One region of the [Enterobacter] lignolyticus SCF1 genome, then DNA from elsewhere that is predicted to be linked to it. Evidence: predicted binding sites of a transcription regulator. Region 1 holds the regulator's gene; each other region holds the start of a gene.
The links. The regulator PurR, encoded in region 1, represses purine synthesis genes. The targets are predictions, from matches to a motif close to CANGCAAACGTTTGCNTG.

Region 2: purM (phosphoribosylformylglycinamidine cyclo-ligase) is a predicted target of PurR. The motif match lies at 2,755-2,772, and genes of this name have one in related genera.
Region 3: purT (formate-dependent phosphoribosylglycinamide formyltransferase) is a predicted target of PurR. The motif match lies at 1,838-1,855, and genes of this name have one in related genera.
Region 4: gcvT (glycine cleavage system aminomethyltransferase GcvT) is a predicted target of PurR. The motif match lies at 1,664-1,681, and genes of this name have one in related genera.

What each region holds. Positions count from the first base shown of each region.
Region 1 is NC_014618.1:2,298,966-2,304,132, reverse strand. Features, by position in the region: gene sodB (superoxide dismutase [Fe]) at 1-374, shown strand, start outside; gene ENTCL_RS10850 (MFS transporter) at 418-1,584, opposite strand; gene cydH (cytochrome bd-I accessory subunit CydH) at 1,787-1,876, opposite strand; gene purR (HTH-type transcriptional repressor PurR) at 2,171-3,196, shown strand; gene punR (DNA-binding transcriptional activator PunR) at 3,213-4,124, opposite strand; gene punC (purine nucleoside transporter PunC) at 4,244-5,167, shown strand, end outside.
Region 2 is NC_014618.1:1,339,294-1,344,460, forward strand. Features, by position in the region: gene ppk1 (polyphosphate kinase 1) at 1-839, opposite strand, end outside; gene purN (phosphoribosylglycinamide formyltransferase) at 1,020-1,661, opposite strand; gene purM (phosphoribosylformylglycinamidine cyclo-ligase) at 1,661-2,698, opposite strand; gene ENTCL_RS06335 (6-phospho-beta-glucosidase) at 2,948-4,378, shown strand; gene upp (uracil phosphoribosyltransferase) at 4,558-5,167, shown strand, end outside.
Region 3 is NC_014618.1:2,052,776-2,057,942, forward strand. Features, by position in the region: gene ENTCL_RS09690 (bifunctional 4-hydroxy-2-oxoglutarate aldolase/2-dehydro-3-deoxy-phosphogluconate aldolase) at 1-560, shown strand, start outside; gene purT (formate-dependent phosphoribosylglycinamide formyltransferase) at 613-1,791, opposite strand; gene yebF (protein YebF) at 1,954-2,304, shown strand; gene ENTCL_RS09705 (tellurite resistance TerB family protein) at 2,390-3,046, shown strand; gene ptrB (oligopeptidase B) at 3,127-5,167, shown strand, end outside.
Region 4 is NC_014618.1:880,810-885,976, forward strand. Features, by position in the region: gene ubiH (2-octaprenyl-6-methoxyphenyl hydroxylase) at 1-136, shown strand, start outside; gene ubiI (FAD-dependent 2-octaprenylphenol hydroxylase) at 148-1,350, shown strand; gene gcvT (glycine cleavage system aminomethyltransferase GcvT) at 1,772-2,866, shown strand; gene gcvH (glycine cleavage system protein GcvH) at 2,895-3,284, shown strand; gene gcvP (aminomethyl-transferring glycine dehydrogenase) at 3,355-5,167, shown strand, end outside.

The DNA of each region.
Region 1 (5,167 bases):
AGGTGTGGAACCACACCTTCTACTGGCACTGCCTGGCGCCAAACGCCGGCGGCGAACCGACCGGCGCTGTTGCTGCCGCAATCGACGCCGCTTTCGGCAGCTTTGCTGAGTTCAAAGCGAAATTTACCGACGCCGCTATCAAAAACTTCGGCTCTGGCTGGACCTGGCTGGTAAAAGGCGCGGACGGCAAACTGGCTATCGTATCGACCTCTAACGCGGGCACTCCGCTGACGACCGATGCAAAACCGCTGCTGACCGTTGATGTGTGGGAACACGCTTACTACATTGACTACCGTAACGCCCGCCCGAACTACCTCGAGCACTTCTGGGCGCTGGTAAACTGGGAATTTGTCGCGAAAAACCTGGCGGCCTAATTTCTGTGCCCGGCAGCCAGGCTGCCGGGCAGATTTGCGAAGGTTACTGACTGACGCAGACCTCTTCCGGCTGGCGACGCCCGCCGAGCAGCACAACCACCAGCGCCAGAGCGGCAATTATCGCCCCCATCACCGGGACAAAGCTGTAGCCGAGCCCGCCTGAAATCACCGCACCACCGGCAGCCGCCCCCAGCGCATTGCCAAGGTTAAACGCGCCGATGTTCACCGATGAAGACAGCCCCGGGGCTTCGCTTGCAACGCGCATCACCCGCATCTGCAGCGGCGGTACAACCGCAAACGTCGCCGCGCCCCAGATAACCATGCTGACGGCTGCGCCGATTTCGCTACGCGCCAGCCACGGAATCGCCACCATGATAACCATCAACAGCAGCAGGAACCCTTTCAGCGTCGCGGTGACGGAGCGGTCGGCCAGTTTGCCGCCAAGATAGTTGCCAAGCGAGAAGCCCACGCCGATCAGCACCAGCATCGCGGTCACGAAGAGCGATGACGCCGAGGTTATGGTATGCAGCACCGGCGCAATATAGGTATACAGCGTAAACATCGCTCCGGCGCCCAGCACGGTGGTCAGCAGCGCGGAAAGCACCTGCGGGCGCACCAGAACCGAAAGCTCACGCTTCACGTCCGGGCGTTCGCCGCTTGCGCCTTTCGGCAGCGACAGCCACAGGCTCAGCATCGACACCAGCCCAAGACCGGCGGTGGCAAGGAACGACATACGCCAGCCGATGGCCTCGCCCAGCCAGGTTGCCGCCGGAACCCCGCCGATATTGGCGATGGTCAACCCCATAAACATAGTGGCGACGGCGCTGGCCTGTTTGTGCTTCGGCACCACGCTTGCCGCAACCACCGAGCCGAGCCCGAAGAAGGCGCCGTGGTTAAGGCTGGTGATAATGCGCGAAATCATCAGCGTCGTGTAATCCGGCGCCAGCGAAGAGAGCACGTTGCCAAGGGTAAAAATACCCATCAGAAAGATCAGCGCATTGCGGCGCGCGCGGTGGGAAAGCAGCAGCGTCATCAGCGGCGCGCCGACCATGACGCCGATTGCGTAGGCGCTGATGAGCATCCCGGCGGCAGGGATAGAAACATCCACGCCTTTCGCGATCACCGGCAGCAGCCCCATCGGCGAAAACTCAGTGGTGCCGATACCAAACGCGCCTATCGCGAGGGCCAGCAGGGGGAAATTGATTTTCATTGAATGACTCCACCAGGCCATCATGTATTGATGGCGCGACTTCAGAAGGCCAAAGCATGACATCAATCACAAAAAAACAGAAGTGAACGAAATGACAAAAGATTTTTGCAAAATTGTTAATAATGACGGGTCGAATTTTGTTGCGCAAACAGCGGGAGGAGTGGCCAGAATAATGAGGGAGATGGCTCTCCCTCACCGTTAATCAATGCAGGGCAGCCGTCAGACCGGTGGCAACAATAAGCCCCAGGACAATAATGGTCGTAACCAGCGAAAACTTCAGGTCGGTACTCATCAATTTTTCTCCTTATAATCCCCACACCAAAAGTGAGCTTGCTCATTTTTGCACAGTTATGCACAAAAATCTTCCTGGATTTAATCTGATAGCGATATTTCTCTTCCCCTTTGTCTCAGAATCAGACAAAATTCCACGCTAATTTAAAAGCGTACCGGCCATTGACCCCCTCCCGTCGTCCAGAGTCGTTTCCCCGGCGTACAGCAACCTGAAAATGTTGTGGGCAAGGTGTGTAAAGGCAAACGATTACGTGTCGATGATCAGGTGTCAGGAAAGGGTCTGGAGTGAGATCGAATGGCAACAATTAAAGATGTCGCGAAACGCGCAAACGTTTCCACTACAACTGTTTCACATGTAATTAACAAAACCCGTTTTGTGGCGGAAGAGACTCGCAACGCGGTCTGGGCGGCCATTAAAGAGCTGCACTACTCCCCCAGCGCCGTTGCTCGCAGTCTGAAGGTTAACCACACCAAATCTATCGGTCTGCTGGCCACCAGCAGCGAAGCGGCCTACTTCGCTGAAATTATTGAATCTGTTGAGAAAAGCTGCTTCCAGAAAGGCTATACCCTGATCCTCGGCAACGCCTGGAACAACCTGGAAAAACAGCGCGCCTATCTGTCGATGATGGCGCAAAAGCGCGTCGACGGCCTGCTGGTCATGTGCTCTGAATATCCACAGCCGGTGCTCGATATGCTCGAAGAGTATCGCCATATTCCAATGGTGGTGATGGACTGGGGCGAAGCGAAAGCAGACTTTACCGACTCGGTGGTTGATAACGCCTTCCAGGGCGGGTATCTGGCGGGCCGCTATCTGATTGAGCGCGGCCATCGCGAAATCGGCGCGATCCCGGGGCCGATGGAGCGCAACACCGGCGCCGGACGGCTTGCCGGCTTTATGAAATCCATGGAAGAAGCGCAGATCAAGGTGCCGGAGAACTGGATTGTGCAGGGCGATTTCGAGCCGGAATCCGGCTACCGCGCGATGCAGCAGATTCTCGGTCAGCCTCACCGCCCTACCGCCGTATTCTGCGGCGGCGATATTATGGCGATGGGCGCGCTTTGCGCAGCTGACGAGATGGGGCTGCGCGTACCGCAGGACATTTCCGTCATCGGCTACGACAACGTGCGCAACGCCCGCTACTTTACGCCGGCGTTGACCACTATCCACCAGCCGAAGGACTCGCTGGGCGAAGCGGCGTTTAATATGCTGCTCGACCGTATCGTCAACAAGCGTGAAGAGTCGCAGTCCATTGAGATGCACCCGCGCCTTATCGAGCGACGCTCGGTGGCGGACGGTCCGTTCCGCGACTATCGCCGTTAATCCCGCCGGGAGCCGGTTACTCCGGCTCCCGCAGCCACTCCCGATTCAGCGTTTCGCTGTCGCCCAGATAGTCCAGCAGCCAGGTCAGCGCCGGCGACATGTCGTTTTGTTGCCATGTCAGGCAGCATGCCGCATCCGGGAACGGGTTCTCCAGCGCCAGCGCGACCCACTCGCCGCTCGCCAGCCACGGACGCGCGAAATGCGACGGCACCATCCCAACACACAGCCCGGCAGAGATGCAGGTAGCGGACGACTCCCAGTCCGGCACCACCACCCGTTTCTGGTTATCAAGCAGCCAGGTAATGCGCTTGGGCAGCGAGCGCGAGGTATCTTCCCGCACCAGCGACGGCCAGTTGCGCAACACGTCGTCGCTGAGCGGCCCCGGCATGCCCGCCAGCGGATGATGGCTGGCAACCACGCAGTCCCAGCTCAGCATGCCCATATCGCGAAACGCATAGCGTCCGCCGACGGGGATGGCTTTTGTCGCGCCGATAGCCAGCTCCACGCGCCCATCCGACAGCGCGTCCCAGACGCCGTTAAAGACCTCCTGGGAAACGAGCAGCTCGACGTCGTTAAAATGGCGGTAGAAGTCGACAATCATCTGCCGGGTGCGCTCCGGGCGAACAATATTATCGACGGCGATAGCCAGCTGGCCGCGCCAGCCGTTGGCAATCTGCTGACACTGCTGGCGGGTGATCTGCATTTTTTTGATAACAGAGCGCCCTTCTTTTAAAAACCACGCCCCGGCGGGCGTCAGTTCGACGTCACGGTGACGACGTTCAAACAGCGGCACCGCCAGCCACTCCTCCAGCTGCCGCACCGTGTAGCTCACCGCCGAGGGTACCCGGTGCAGCTCCTGGGCGGCAGCGCTAAAGCTGCCGTTACGAGCAACCGCGTCAACCACTTCAAGCGAATATTCTGACCACATAATCTGCCTGCAAAATTTTTGAACCCATTCGACAAATATTAACGTTTCACAAGCCAGGATGCACTCCCTACACTCTGCGGCACTGAACTGAACACCTGCAACGAGAATGAGAAATGACGATGCAACCTGGTAAAGGATTTTTATGCTGGCTGGCAGGCTTAAGCGTGCTGGGTTTTTTAGCCACTGACATGTATCTCCCGGCGTTTGCCGCCATCCAGGCGGACCTGAACACGTCGGCCGCCGCCGTGAGCGCAAGCCTGAGCCTGTTCCTGGCGGGCTTTGCCTTTGCACAACTGCTCTGGGGGCCGCTGTCCGACCGCTATGGCCGTAAGCCGATTCTGCTGGCGGGCTTAGGGATTTTCGCCCTGGGGACGCTGGGTATGCTGTGGGTACACAACGCGACCGCCCTGCTGGCCCTGCGCTTTATTCAGGCCGTCGGCGTCTGCGCCGCAGCGGTCACCTGGCAGGCGATGGTGACGGACTACTATCCGGCGCACCGCACCAACCGCATTTTCGCCACCATTATGCCGCTGGTGGGGCTGTCACCGGCGCTGGCGCCGCTGCTCGGCAGCTGGCTGCTGCACCATTTTGACTGGCAGGCTATTTTCGCCACGCTGTTCGTCATCACCCTGGTGCTGATGATCCCCGCGCTGCGCCTGAAGCCGCCGGTAAAAAAACAGGAAAAAACGGAAAATCGCCTCACCTTTATGACGCTGCTGCGCTCCCGCGACTATCGCGGTAATGTGCTGATATACGCCGCCTGCTCCGCCAGCTTCTTCGCCTGGCTTACCGGCTCGCCGTTTATCCTCAACGCGATGGGCTATGGCCCAACGGTCATCGGCCTGAGCTATGTGCCGCAGACGATCGCTTTCCTTATCGGCGGTTACGGCTGCCGGGCCGCGCTGCAAAAATGGCAGGGACAGCAGCTGCTGCCGTGGCTGCTTGGCGCCTTCGCGGTCAGCGTCGCGGCGACCTTTGCCGTCGGTCTGACCAACGGACATTCGCTGACGGCGATCCTTATCCCGTTCTGCCTGATGGCGGTT
Region 2 (5,167 bases), 960 kb from region 1:
AGCTTTTTACGCAGCATTTCGACCATCGCGTCCGGCATATCGCGCTGATAGACGAAGCGCACCGGCTCGGCGGTCAGGCGCTGTTTCAGGCTCGACGACATCAGCTCCATCAGGCTCGATTCCATCTCGTGCACCAGGTCATATTCGGCGTCACGGGTCATTTTCATCGAGTAGGCGTTGAGCGCGTCGTAGTCAAAAAAGCCTTTAAAGATATCATCCAGGCAGTAGCGCAGAATGTTATCCAGCAAGATCATCGGCTTGCGGCGGCGCGGCGTTTCCGGCGGCAGGTTCACGAAGCGCGGAACCTTGTCGGACGGGATCTCCAGCAGCGCGTAGCTAATCTCTTCGCCGCGGATAATTTCAACCGCCAGATAGGTGTAGTCATCTTTCAGGAACTGCACCAGATCGGTTTCGCGGTTGATAAGAATAGGGGTGATATGCTGGCGCAGGTACTGCTTAAAGTAGTGGCGCAGCCAGCTCTGCTGGTTGACCGACAGCTGCCGCTCGTTGATCAGGAAGATCTGGTTGCGCGCCATTTCCAGCAGCAGCTCGTTATACAGGCTGTCAAACTCCTGGTCGGCCTTCAGCACCCGGGCCTGAATTTTGCCCAATAAATGGCGGGAATGCGCGGTAATGCCCTGTTCTTCGCTGATGATGATACGTCGCTTCAGTTCCGCAAATCGTACCTTATAGAATTCATCAAGGTTATTGGAGTAGATTCCCAAAAATCGCATGCGCTCTATCAACGGGTTGCTTTTATCCGCCGCTTCCTGGAGAACGCGCTCGTTAAAGGACAACCAGCTGAGTTCTTTTTCGATATAAAGCTTATCCTGACCCATGAATCCTCAAACTCCGATTGATTGATGCAGCCACTTCATTATGGCGAGCTTTTTACTCCAATGTCCAACTGTGCCAGATCAGTATGACAATATTCTGTTTACAAAGAAGTGTTTGGGTATCTTTTATTTTCAGACGAGGGAAAGCGCGTTCGCCGCAGGAGGGCGAACGCGGGGAAAAAATTACTCTTCTGCGGCATAGCCCTGGGCGGGCAGCCGGTCACCGTCAAGCCAGGCCTGACCGTTCTTCATCTGCAGGCGGCCGTCGACAAACCAGCTGATGACCAGCGGGTAAATTGCGTGCTCCTGCGCCTGAACGCGGGCGGCGATTTCCGCTTCGTCATCGCCGTCGAAGACCGGGACTTTGGCCTGCAGAATAACCGGGCCGCCGTCCAGTTCGTCGGTGACGAAATGCACCGAGGTACCATGCTCGTCGTCGCCGTTTTCCAGCACCTGGCGGTGGGTATGGAGCCCCGGATATTTGGGCAGCAGGGAAGGGTGGATATTCAGCAGGCGGCCCTGATAGTGCGCGACAAACGCCGGGCTTAAGATACGCATGTAGCCGGCAAGCACCACCACATCCGGCGCGTAGGCGTCGATTTCCTGCACCAACTGCCGGTCGAACGCTTCGCGGCTGGCAAACTGGCTGGCGGAAAGGGTATGGGCCGGGATACCGGCGTCGCGCGCGCGCTCAAGGCCGAACGCGTCGGCCCTGTTGCTGAAGACGGCGCGCAGGGTGCCATTGATTTTTTGTTGGTTGCAGGCGTCAATAACCGCCTGCAGATTACTGCCGTTGCCGGAAATCAGCACCACAATGTTTTTCATTATTCGATGACCACACGCTGTTCGGAATCAGAGGCTTTGATATAGCCAATTTTCCACGCGTTTTCACCTTTTTCATTCAGTAAGTTAATGGCGTTGTCCGCTTCGCTGGCCGGCAGGGCGATGACCATGCCGACGCCGCAGTTGAAGGTACGGTACATTTCATGGCGGCTGACGTTGCCTGCGCTCTGCAGCCAGTTAAAGACCGACGGCCACTGCCAGGAGGACTCGTCAATCACCGCCTGGGTGTTGTCCGGCAGTACGCGTGGAATGTTTTCCCAGAAGCCGCCGCCGGTGAGGTGGGCGATGGCGTGAACGTCGGCCTGCGCAATCAGCTCAAGCACCGACTTCACATAGATGCGGGTCGGCGCCAGCAGGTGGTCGGCCAGCGGTTGGCCGTCGAGCTCGGTCGTCAGCGGGTCGCAGCCGCTCACGTCGATGATTTTACGCACCAGGGAGTAACCGTTGGAGTGCGGGCCGCTGGAGGCCAGGGCCACCAGCACGTCGCCGTCAGCGACTTTTGAACCGTCGATAATCTCTGATTTTTCCACGACGCCGACGCAAAAGCCCGCAACGTCGTAGTCTTCGCCGTGGTACATCCCCGGCATTTCCGCCGTTTCACCGCCCACCAGCGCGCAGCCGGACTGCAGGCAGCCTTCGGCGATGCCGCCGATAACGCTTGCCGCCGTATCAACGTCAAGCTTGCCCGTCGCGTAGTAGTCGAGGAAGAACAGCGGCTCAGCGCCCTGTACGACCAGGTCGTTCACGCACATAGCGACCAGGTCGATGCCGATGGTGTCGTGACGTTTGAGATCCATTGCCAGACGCAGCTTGGTGCCGACGCCGTCAGTGCCGGATACCAGCACCGGCTCGCGATATTTTTGCGGCAGTGCGCACAGGGCGCCGAATCCGCCCAGACCACCCATCACTTCCGGACGGCGGGTTTTCTTCACCACGCCCTTGATGCGATCAACCAGAGCGTTACCCGCGTCAATATCAACACCGGCGTCTTTATAGCTGAGAGAGGTTTTGTCGGTCACTGCAAAGTCTCCACACGTTTGCGTTAGCACGTAAAATCGGCGCCATTCTAACAGTCAAAGCAAACGTTTGCGAGCCTGGGTGGCGGATATCTTTTTTTCTTTTCAATCGGTCAATTTTGAAGCGCTTCACGAAAATGAAACCGGGTACATTCTTCATCTTGCATCATGCTGAATAAGCGGACAATATTTTAATGAAACCGGTTTCTTTAATTGTTTTTGCAGCAAATAACGCAGAATGAGGGAAAAGGCATGTCGGGATTCAAAGAAGGATTTCTGTGGGGCGGCGCGGTGGCGGCGCATCAGCTGGAAGGCGGCTGGCAGGAGGGCGGCAAAGGCGCAAGCGTCGCCGACGTGATGACCGCAGGCGCCCACGGCGTGCCGCGGGAGATTACCGACGGCGTGCTGCCGGGGAAAAACTACCCCAACCATCAGGCCATCGATTTTTATCATCGCTATAAAGACGACATTACGCTGTTTGCGGAAATGGGATTTAAATGCTTTCGCACCTCTATTGCCTGGACGCGTATTTTTCCGCTCGGCGATGAGCGGCAGCCGAACGAGGCCGGGCTGAAATTTTACGACGATCTGTTCGATGAGTGCCTGAAACATGGCATTGAGCCGGTGATTACGCTGTCGCATTTCGAGATGCCGTACCATCTGGTTAAAGAGTACGGCGGCTGGCGCAATCGTCAGGTTATCGACTTCTTTGTGCGCTTTGCGAAAGTGGTGTTCGCGCGCTACCAGCATAAAGTGAAGTACTGGATGACCTTCAACGAAATCAACAACCAGGCGAATTTCCATGAAGATTTCGCGCCGTTTACCAACTCCGGCATTAAGTACCGGCCAGGGGAAGATCGCGAACCGGTGATGTTCCAGGCCGCGCACTACGAGCTGGTGGCGAGCGCGCTGGCGGTGAAGGCGGCGCGGGAGATTAACCCGACGCTGCGGATCGGCTGCATGATAGCGATGTGTCCTATCTACCCGCTGACCTGCGCGCCGGACGATATGATGATGGCGATGAACGCCATGCATCGCCGCTACTGGTTTACCGATGTTCACGTGCGCGGTAAGTACCCGCAGCATCTGCTGAACTACTTTGCGCGCCGCGGCTTTGCGCTGGATATCACTGCAGAAGACCGCGCGGCGCTCGCCCAGGGCTGCGTCGACTACATCGGCTTTAGTTATTACATGTCGTTTGCCACCAAAGCCACAGCCGATAATCCGCAACTGGACTACGATGAATCGAAGAGCCTTGTCACCAACCCGTATGTGAAACAATCGGACTGGGGCTGGCAGATTGACCCGGTGGGCCTGCGCTACTCGCTGAACTGGTTCTGGGACCACTACCAGCTGCCGCTGTTTATTGTGGAAAACGGCTTTGGCGCGATCGACGTGCGGGAAAGCGACGGCAGCGTTAATGACCAGTACCGTATCGACTACCTCAGCGCGCATATCCGCGAAATGAAGAAGGCGGTGGTGGAAGACGGCGTCGAGCTGATGGGCTATACGCCGTGGGGCTGTATCGATCTGGTGTCGGCGGGCACCGGAGAGATGAAAAAGCGCTACGGCTTTATTTATGTCGATAAGGACAACGAAGGGCAGGGGACGCTTGCGCGAAGCCGCAAGAAGTCGTTCTTCTGGTACCAGAAGGTGATTAGCAGCAACGGCGAGACACTATAAACGCCATGATGACCAGACCCCGCCCCGGCGGGGTTTATTTTTGCTTTAATTTAGAGCGAGTAACAAAGCGTTAATCACTTTGCTTGATCCGCATCAATGAGAACAGGTATGGCGTTAACGAAAAAAAGCGGTATAATCCCGCGATTTTTTTTGTGGCTGCCCCTCAGAGGAGAAAGAGAATGAAGATTGTGGAAGTGAAACACCCACTCGTCAAACACAAGCTGGGCCTGATGCGCGAGCACGACATCAGCACCAAACGCTTCCGTGAACTCGCCTCAGAGGTTGGTAGCCTGCTGACGTACGAAGCTACCGCCGATCTCGCTACCGAGAAAGTGACCATCGAAGGCTGGAACGGTCCGGTTGAAGTTGAGCAGATCAAAGGTAAGAAAATCACCGTGGTGCCTATCCTGCGCGCAGGTCTGGGCATGATGGAAGGCGTGCTGGAGCACGTGCCGAGCGCGCGTATCAGCGTCGTGGGTATTTATCGTAACGAAGAGACCCTGGAGCCGGTACCGTACTTCCAGAAACTGGTTTCTAACATCGACGAGCGTATGGCGCTGGTGGTTGACCCGATGCTGGCGACCGGCGGTTCAATGATCGCAACCATCGACCTGCTGAAAAATGCCGGCTGCCATAGCATTAAAGTGCTGGTGCTGGTGGCGGCGCCGGAAGGTCTCGCCGCGCTGGAGAAAGCGCACCCGGACGTAGAGCTCTACACCGCGTCCATCGACAAGGGACTGAACGAGCACGGGTACATCATCCCGGGCCTCGGCGATGCTGGCGACAAGA
Region 3 (5,167 bases), 250 kb from region 1:
AACACGCGGTACCGATGGCGAAAGCGCTGGTAGCGGGCGGCGTGCGCGTTCTGGAAGTGACGCTGCGTACCGACTGCGCGCTGGACGCGATCCGCGCTATTGCCAAAGAGGTGCCAGACGCTATCGTGGGCGCGGGTACCGTGACCAACGTGCAGCAGCTGAAAGAAGTGACCGAGGCGGGCGCGCAGTTTGCCATCAGCCCGGGCCTGACCGAGCCGCTGCTGAAAGCCGCAACGGCAGGCACTATCCCGCTGATCCCGGGCATCAGTACGGTTTCCGAGCTGATGCTGGGCATGGACTACGGTCTGAAGGAGTTTAAATTCTTCCCGGCGGAAGCTAACGGCGGCGTCAAAGCGCTGCAGGCGATTGCGGGTCCGTTCGCGCACATCCGCTTCTGCCCGACCGGCGGGATCTCTCCGGCGAACTACCGCGACTACCTGGCGCTCAATAGCGTGCTGTGCATCGGCGGTTCCTGGCTGGTGCCGAACGACGCGCTGGAAGCGGGCGACTATGACCGCATCACTACGCTTGCGCGTGAAGCGGTAGAAGGCGCGAAGTAAGCCTGAACGCATACCGGACCTGCGGCTTCCGCAGGTCCGGTAAACCCTTCTTTTATCCTTTCACCACCACGGATGCCGCCGCTGCTTTCGCACGCGCGACCGCGTCGTCCACCGACGCTGCTGTCGCCAGCGTCACGCCCAGGCGCCGGGTTCCGTCGATGTCCGGTTTACCGAATAAGCGCAGCTGAACGCCAGCGCCTACCGCCGCCTCTACGTTGCCGAACGTCAGGTTCTGGCTGGTCAGCGCCGGCAGGATCACCGCCGAGGCGCACGGGCCATACTGACGAATAGCGCCGACCGGCAGACCGAGAAAAGCGCGAACGTGCAGGGCGAATTCGGAGACGTCCTGCGAAATCAGCGTGACCATCCCGGTGTCATGCGGACGCGGCGAGACTTCGCTGAAGATGACGTCGTCGCCGCAGACGAACAGCTCAACGCCAAACAGACCATGACCGCCGAGGGCCAGCACCACTTCGCGGGCAATCTGCTGGGCGCGGGCCAGCGCCGTATCGCTCATCTGCTGCGGCTGCCAGGACTCACGGTAATCGCCATCTTCCTGACGATGCCCGACCGGGGCGCAGAAATGCACGCCATCCACGGCGCTGACGGTCAGCAGGGTGATTTCGAAATCAAACGTCACCACGCCTTCGACGATCACGCGCCCGGCGCCCGCGCGCCCGCCCTGCTGCGCATAGCGCCAGGCGTCGGCCAGCTGCTCTTCATGGCGAATAAAGCTTTGGCCTTTACCGGAGGAGCTCATCACCGGCTTGACGATGCAAGGCAGGCCAATGGCGGCCACCGCATCGCGAAAGGCGGCTTCGCTGTCGGCAAAACGGTAGGAGGAGGTCGGCAGCTGCAGCTCTTCTGCGGCCAGACGGCGGATGCCCTCGCGGTTCATGGTCAGCTTTGTCGCCCGCGCGCAGGGCACCACATGCTGACCGGCCAGCTCAAGCTCCATCAGCGCATCGGTGGCGATCGCCTCAATTTCCGGGACAATGTAGTCCGGCTTTTCCTGGGCGACCAGCGCTTTTAGCGCCTCGCCGTCCAGCATATTGATGACGTGGCTGCGGTGAGCGACGTGCATCGCGGGCGCGTCGGGATAGCGGTCGACGGCGATGACCTCAATACCCAGACGCTGGCACTCAATCGCCACCTCTTTTCCCAGTTCCCCTGAACCCAATAACATGACCCGTGTTGCCGCCGGACGCAGCGCCGTGCCCAGAATTGTCATAACGTTTATCCACTATTCACAGTAAGTCATTCACGGCGCCAGTATATACGAAAACGTTTGCGTATGTCTCGCTACGCGAAGGTCATGAAGAATAACAGGCGCTTACTTGCGTTGCCGGTAATTTGTACCATGCTTTGGGTGGGTATATACGCACAGGAGCAAATGATGAAAACAGCAGGAGTAATGGCGGCGGTCGTATTGCTGATGGCAGGCGTGTCTGCCCATGCCGCGGACGATAAAACGGTGACCTTCCCGAAATGCGAAGGCATGAGCGCCGACGGTATCGCCGCCAGCGTGAAGCGGGATTACACGCAAAACCGCGTGGTGAAATGGGCTGACGATCAGCAGAAGCTGGGGCAGGTCGATCCGGTGGCGTGGGTTAACAGCAACGACATCAGCGGCAGCGCGGGCAAATGGCGCGTGCCGATGACGGTGCGCGGGAAAAGCGCCGATTTACACTACGTGGTTACGGTTGACTGCGCGGCGGGAACGGCGGTGTACAGCGCGCAGTAATTTGCGCATCTTTAGCCGTTTCAGACGTTTTTTGACATCCCCTCGCTTACGCTGTGATGATTCGTTACCGCATTGTGAGGGGAATATGGCTAACTGGCTCAACCAACTTCAGTCACTTCTTGGGCAGCAGGGCAGTTCTGCCCCGGCATCCTCCGGCGAGCAGGGGCTTAGCAAGCTGCTCGTACCCGGCGCGCTGGGGGGGCTTGCCGGGCTGCTGGTCGCCAATAAATCGTCGCGAAAACTGTTAGCTAAATACGGCGGCGGCGCGCTGCTGGTTGGCGGCGGCGCCGTGGCCGGCACGGTGCTGTGGAACAAATACAAAGACAAAATGCGCCCGGCTCAGCAGGGCGACGCGCAGTTTGGGCAGAACAGCAGCGCGCTGGATGTCCGTACTGAGCGGTTGATTCTCGCGCTGGTGTTTGCCGCCAAAAGCGACGGACATATCGATGACAAAGAGCGGGCGGCGATTGACCGGCAGCTGCAGGAAGCGGGCGTCGAATCTCAGGGCCGGGCGCTGGTCGACCAGGCTATCGCTCAGCCGCTGGATCCTGAGCGGCTGGCCCGCGGGGTGCAAAACGAGGACGAAGCGCTGGAGCTCTACTTCCTGAGCTGTGCCGCTATCGATATCGATCACTTTATGGAGCGCAGCTATCTTAACGCGCTGGGGGATGCGCTTAAAATCCCGCAGGACGTCCGTGAAGGGATTGAGCAGGACATTCTGGCGCAAAAACAGGCGCTTTAAGCGCCCGAACGCAGGTTTCGCTTGCATCGTCCGTGAGTTTTGCCACCCTTAGAGGAGATAACTCGCAGAAGAACAACGATATGCCACCAAAAGCGAAACGAATTCCCCACGTCATGACCTTGCATGGCGACACCCGGATTGATAACTACTACTGGCTGCGCGACGATACCCGTTCGCAGCCTGACGTGCTCGACTATCTCCGTAAGGAGAACGACTACGGCCGCGAGGTGATGGGCGCGCACCGCGCGCTACAGGACCGGGTGCTTAAAGAGATAGTGGACAGGATCCCGCCGCGTGAAGTCTCCGCGCCCTACGTCAAAAACGGCTATCGCTACCGGCAAATCTACGAGCCGGGCTGCGAGTATGCGGTTTACCAGCGCCAGTCGGTGCAAAAAGAGGAATGGGAGGCGTGGGAGTGCCTGCTTGACGCCAATCTGCGCGCCGCCAACAGCGAGTTTTATACGCTGGGCGGGCTGGCGATTTCCCCGGACAACACCCTGATGGCGCTGGCGGAAGACTACCTTTCCCGCCGCCAGTACGGGCTGCGGCTGCGTAACCTGCAAACCGGTAACTGGTACCCGGAAACCCTGGAGAACGTCGAGCCGGAGTTTGTCTGGGGCAACGATTCGCAAACCCTCTACTACGTGCGCAAGCACCCGACCACGCTGCTGCCGTACCAGGTCTGGCGCCATACGGTCGGGATGCCGGTATCGGCGGATGAGCTGGTCTACGAAGAGCGCGACGACGCCTTTTACGTCAGTCTGCATAAAACCAGCTCAAAGCATTACGTTATCATCACTCTCGCCAGCGCAACCACCAGCGAAGTGCTGCTGCTGGATGCCGAACTGCCAGACGCGCAGCCGCTGTGTTTTCTCCCGCGACGTAAGGATCACGAGTACAGCCTCGACCATTTTCAGCACCACTTTTACCTGCGTTCAAACCGCGAGGGGAAGAATTTTGGCCTCTACCGTACGCCGGTACGCGATGAAAGCCGCTGGGAGGCGCTGATCCCGCCGCGCGAGGACGTGATGCTGGAAGGGTTTACCCTGTTTACCGACTGGCTGGTCGTTGAGGAGCGCCAGCGTGGGCTAACCAGCCTGCGGCAGATTAACCGTAAGACCCGGGAGTCGATCGGTATCGCTTTTGACGATCCGGCCTACGTCAGTTGGGTGTCGTATAACCCCGAGCCGGACACTCCGCGCCTGCGCTACGGGTACTCGTCGATGACCACGCCGGATACGCTGTTTGAGCTCAATATGGATACCGGCGAACGTCGGGTGCTCAAGCAGCAGGAGGTGAAAGGATTCGACGCCAGCCGTTACCAGAGCGAGCACCTGTGGGTGACGGCGCGCGATGGGACCGAGGTCCCCGTCTCGCTGGTGTACCGTCGCGAGCACTTTCGCAAAGGGAAAAATCCGCTGCTGGTTTACGGCTACGGCTCCTACGGCGCCAGCATGGACGCGGATTTCAGCGCCAGCCGCCTGAGCCTGCTCGACCGGGGCTTCGTCTTCGCCATCGCGCACATCCGCGGCGGCGGCGAGCTGGGCCAGCAGTGGTATGAGGACGGAAAATTCCTGCAGAAAAAGCACACCTTTAACGACTACCTCGACGTCTGCGACGCGCTGCTGGCGCAGGGCTATGGGGCGCCGTCGCTGTGCTACGGCATGGGGGGAAGCGCAGGCGGCATGCTGATGGGCGTGGCAATTAACGAACGTCCTGAGCTGTTTCACGGGGTCGTGGCCCAGGTGCCGTTCGTGGATGTGCTGACCACCATGCTGGATGAGTCGATTCCGCTGACCACCGGCGAGTTTGAAGAGTGGGGGGACCCGCAGGACGAAACGTACTATCGTTACATGAAGAGCTACAGCCCCTACGACAACGTTGCGGCAAAAGCGTACCCCAACCTGCTGGTGACCACCGGCCTGCACGATTCGCAGGTCCAGTACTGGGAGCCTGCGAAGTGGGTGGCTAAGCTGCGGGAGCTGAAAACGGACGACAACCTGCTGCTGCTGTGCACCGATATGGACTCCGGACATGGCGGAAAATCCGGGCGCTTTAAGAGCTATGAAGGCGTGGCGCTGGAGTTCGCCTTCCTGATCGCGCTGGCGCAGGGCATTTTAC
Region 4 (5,167 bases), 1.4 Mb from region 1:
TGGTCTGGTGCACCTGTTTGCCAACCGCTGGGCGCCGCTGGTGGCCGGGCGCAACGTCGGGCTGATGGCGATGGAATTATTTACTCCGGCGCGCGATGCGCTGGCGCAGCGTACCCTCGGCATGGTGGCGAGATAAGGAGTTACAGAGTGCAGAATGTTGATGTCGCGATTGTCGGCGGCGGTATGGTGGGGCTGGCGGTGGCCTGCGGGCTACAGGGGTGCGGGCTGCGGGTTGCCGTGCTGGAACAGAGTCAGCCGCAGCCGCTGGCCGTCGATGCTCCGCCCGCGCTGCGCGTGAGCGCAATCAATGCCGCCAGTGAAAAGCTGCTGGCCCGGCTGGACGTCTGGTCCGCTATCGTCGCACAGCGCGCAAGCTGCTATCACGGCATGGAGGTCTGGGATAAAGACAGCTTCGGGCGGATCGCGTTTGACGACCAGAGTATGGGGTTCAGCCATCTTGGACACATTATTGAAAACGCGGTGATCCATCAGGCGTTGTGGCAAAAAGCGCAGCGCTGCCAGGACGTGACGCTGCTGGCGCCCGCCGAGGTGCAGCAGGTCGCCTGGGGTGAAAACGAGGCGTTTCTGAGCCTCAAAGACGGCGACATGCTGACCGCAAGGCTGGTGGTCGGCGCCGACGGCGCGAACTCGTGGCTGCGCAACAAGGCGGATATCGCGCTGACCTCGTGGGACTATCGCCATCACGCGCTGGTCGCGACCGTCCGCACCGCCGAGCCGCATCAGGCCATTGCGCGCCAGGCGTTTCACGGCGACGGTATTCTGGCCTTCCTGCCGCTAAACGATCCGCACTTGTGCTCTATCGTCTGGTCGCTGTCGCCGCTGGAGGCCGAACAGATGAAAAATGCCGATGCCGCGGCCTTTAATCAGGCGCTGAATATCGCCTTTGATAATCGCCTGGGGCTGTGCGCCGTAGAGGGCGAACGGCAGGTGTTTCCGCTTACCGGACGTTACGCCCGGCAGTTTGCCGCGCATCGTCTGGCGCTGGTTGGCGACGCGGCCCACACCATCCATCCGCTGGCGGGACAGGGGGTCAATCTGGGCTTTATGGATGCCGCCGGGCTGATTGAAGAGCTCCGGCGCCTGCACGGGCAGGGCAAAGATATCGGCCAGCATTTCTATCTGCGCCGCTATGAGCGCAGCCGTAAACACAGCGCGGCCGTGATGCTGGCTGGAATGCAGGGATTCCGCGAACTGTTTGCCGGCGCCCATCCGGCGAAAAAGCTGCTGCGCGATATTGGCCTCAAGCTTGCCGATACGCTACCCGGCGTGAAGCCGCAGCTGATCCGCCAGGCGATGGGCCTCAACGATCTCCCCGCCTGGCTTCGTTAACTCCGTCACACTTCTCAACCCGGCCCTGGCGCCGGGTTCTTTTTCCTCGTTTGAAATATTCTAATTTCACCTCTTTTTTCGCATTAGTTTTATTTATCTGGCAAAAAATAAGATTGGGAAATTTAGGCTGATTTTCCGCATTAAATGTCACTCCGTGCGTAATTACATTCCTTGATGTTAATTTTATGTGGCGTTTATCGCAGTAAGGCAGTCAATCGTTCTGTAGAGTTTCCCGCGTATTTTGGTCATAAGCTAATGTGATGACCCATTTTCTCTTATGGTTTACTGCCGATATCGGTGGTAAGTTCAGACGAAAGAGAACGTTTGCGTCGGTACCCGGGAGCGGTGTCGACGCTGGGTTTCGTCGGTGAAAAATCGCCGGTGAAACGCCCGGTAGCCCTGTTTACTCAACGAGGAAAAGATGGCCCAACAGACGCCTTTGTATGAACAACACACGCTGTGCGGCGCACGTATGGTGGACTTTCACGGCTGGATGATGCCGCTGCATTATGGTTCGCAGATAGACGAGCACCATGCGGTTCGCACGGGGGCCGGTATGTTCGATGTGTCTCACATGACCATTGTCGATCTTCATGGCAGCCGCACCCGCGAGTTCCTGCGCTATTTGCTGGCCAATGACGTCGCGAAGCTGACCAAACCGGGCAAAGCGCTGTACTCCGGTATGCTCAATGCCTCCGGCGGGGTGATTGATGACCTGATTGTCTATTTCCTTACCGAAGATTATTTCCGCCTCGTCGTTAACTCCGCCACCCGTGAAAAAGACCTCGCCTGGATTACCCGGCATGCCGAACCGTACGGCATCGAGATCGTCGAGCGTGACGATCTGGCGCTGATCGCCGTTCAGGGGCCGCAGGCGCAGGCGAAAGCCGCAATGCTGTTCAGCGATGCGCAGCGCAGCGCCGTTGAGGGTATGAAGCCGTTCTTTGGCGTACAGACGGGCGATCTGTTTGTGGCGACCACGGGCTATACCGGTGAAGCGGGCTATGAAATTGCCATGCCGAACGAAAAGGCGGCGGATTTCTGGCGGGCGCTGGTGGAGGCCGGGGGGCAGCCCTGCGGTCTGGGCGCGCGCGATACGCTGCGTCTGGAAGCCGGTATGAACCTGTACGGCCAGGAGATGGATGAAAGCATCTCTCCGCTGGCGGCAAACATGGGCTGGACCATCGCCTGGGAACCGGCAGAGCGTAATTTTATCGGCCGCGAGGTGCTTGAAACGCAGCGCCAGCACGGTACCGAACAGCTGGTGGGTCTGGTGATGACCGAAAAAGGCGTACTGCGCGGCGAGCTGCCGGTCCGCTTTACCGACGCCCAGGGCAACCAGAAAGAAGGCATTATCACCAGCGGCACTTTCTCACCGACGCTGGGCTACAGCATTGCGTTGGCGCGCGTTCCTGCGGGCATTGGCGAGACTGCCGTGGTGCAGATCCGCAACCGTGAAATGCCGGTGAAAGTGACGAAACCCGTATTTGTACGCGGCGGCAAAGCCGTTGTGTAACTGATGATTATTTTTTGGAGAAAATTCAATGAGCAATGTACCTGCAGAACTGAAATACAGCAAAGAACACGAGTGGCTGCGTAAAGAAGCGGACGGCACCTACACCGTGGGCATCACCGAGCACGCTCAGGAGCTGCTGGGCGATATGGTTTTCGTAGACCTGCCGGACGTTGGCGCAACGGTAGCCGCGGGCGATGACTGCGCGGTAGCGGAATCCGTGAAGGCGGCATCCGACATCTACGCGCCGATTGGCGGGGAAATCGTGGCGGTTAACGAAGAGCTGAACGACTCTCCGGAACTGGTGAACAGCGAGCCGTACGCCGCAGGCTGGATCTTCCGCATTAAAGCCAGCGACGAAAGCCAGATTGCCGCCCTGCTGGACGCCAGCGCGTACGAAGCACTGTTAGAAGACGAATAACCGTTTGTCTCCCTCTCCCGCCCGGGAGAGGGAAAACCAAATTCACTGCACGTTTCAGGAATCATCGCTCATGACACAGACTTTAAGCCAGCTTGAAAACCGTGACGCCTTTATTGAACGTCACATTGGGCCGGATGCTCAGCAGCAGCAGGAGATGCTGAACACAGTTGGCGCGGATTCGTTAAACGCACTGATCGGCCAGATCGTGCCAAAAGACATCCAGCTTGCAACGCCGCCGCAGGTGGGTGAAGCCGCTACGGAATACGCCGCGCTTGCCGAGCTGAAAGCGATTGCCGGCCGCAACAAGCGCTTTAAGTCTTACATCGGCATGGGCTACACCCCGGTGCACCTGCCGCCGGTAATCCTGCGTAATATGCTGGAAAACCCGGGCTGGTATACCGCCTACACCCCGTATCAACCGGAGGTGTCGCAGGGGCGTCTTGAAGCGCTGCTCAACTTCCAGCAGGTTACGCTGGACCTGACCGGGCTGGACATGGCTTCGGCCTCCCTGCTGGACGAAGCGACCGCCGCCGCAGAAGCGATGGCGATGGCGAAGCGCATCAGCAAACTGAAAAACGCCAACCGCTTCTTTGTCGCAGCGGATATCCACCCACAGACGCTGGACGTCGTACGGACCCGCGCGGAAACCTTCGGTTTTGACGTGATTGTCGACGATGCGGAAAAAGCGCTCGACCATCAGGACGTGTTCGGCGTGCTGCTGCAGCAGGTGGGCACCACCGGCGAAGTGCATGACTACAGCACGCTGATTGCCGAACTGAAAGCGCGCAAAGTCGTGGTCAGCGTGGCCGCTGATTTTATGGCGCTGGTGCTGCTGACGGCGCCGGGCAAGCAGGGCGCGGACATCGTGTTCGGCTCAGCGCAGCGTTTCGGCGTACCGATGGGCTACGGCGGCCCGCACGCGGCGTTCTTCGCGGCAAAAGACGAATTCAAACGCTCCATGCCTGGCCGTATTATCGGCGTATCGAAAGATGCCGCTGGAAACACCGCCCTGCGCATGGCGATGCAGACTCGCGAGCAGCATATCCGCCGCGAGAAAGCGAACTCCAACATTTGCACCTCGCAGGTGCTGCTGGCCAACATCGCCAGCCTGTACGCGGTATATCACGGGCCGGTCGGCCTGAAGCGTATCGCCACCCGCATTCACCGTTTTGCCGATATTCTGGCGACGGGCCTGCAGCAGAAAGGGCAAAAGCTGCGCCATGCGCACTTCTTTGACACTCTGTGCGTGGAAGTGGCCGATAAAGCCGCTGTGCTGGCGCGCGCGGCCGCGGCTGAGATAAACCTGCGCAGCGACATTCATAACGCCGTTGGCGTGACGCTTGATGAAACCACCACGCGCGACGATGTGATGGCGCTGTTCGCCGTTATCCTCGGCGACAGCCACGGTCTGAACATTGATACTCTGGATAAAGACGTGGCGCTGGACAGCCGCTCCATCCAGGAAAGCATGCTGCGCGACGACGCAATCCTGAGCCATCCGGTATTCAACCGCTACCACAGCGAAACCGAGATGATGCGCTATATGCACGAGCTTGAGCGTAAAGATCTGGCGCTGAACCAGGCGATGATCCCGCTCGGGTCCTGCACTATGAAGCTGAACGCGGCGGCGGAAATGATCCCCATTACCTGGCCGGAATTTGCCGAGCTGCACCCGTTCTGCCCGGCAGAGCAGGCGGAAGGCTACCATCAGATGATTAGCCAGCTTGCCGACTGGCTGGTGAAGCTGACCGGTTATGACGCGCTGTGCATGCAGCCGAACTCCGGCGCCCAGGGGGAATATGCCGGCCTGCTGGCGATTCGCCACTACCACGAAAGCCGCAACGAAGGGCATCGTGATATCTGCCTGATCCCAAGCTCCGCGC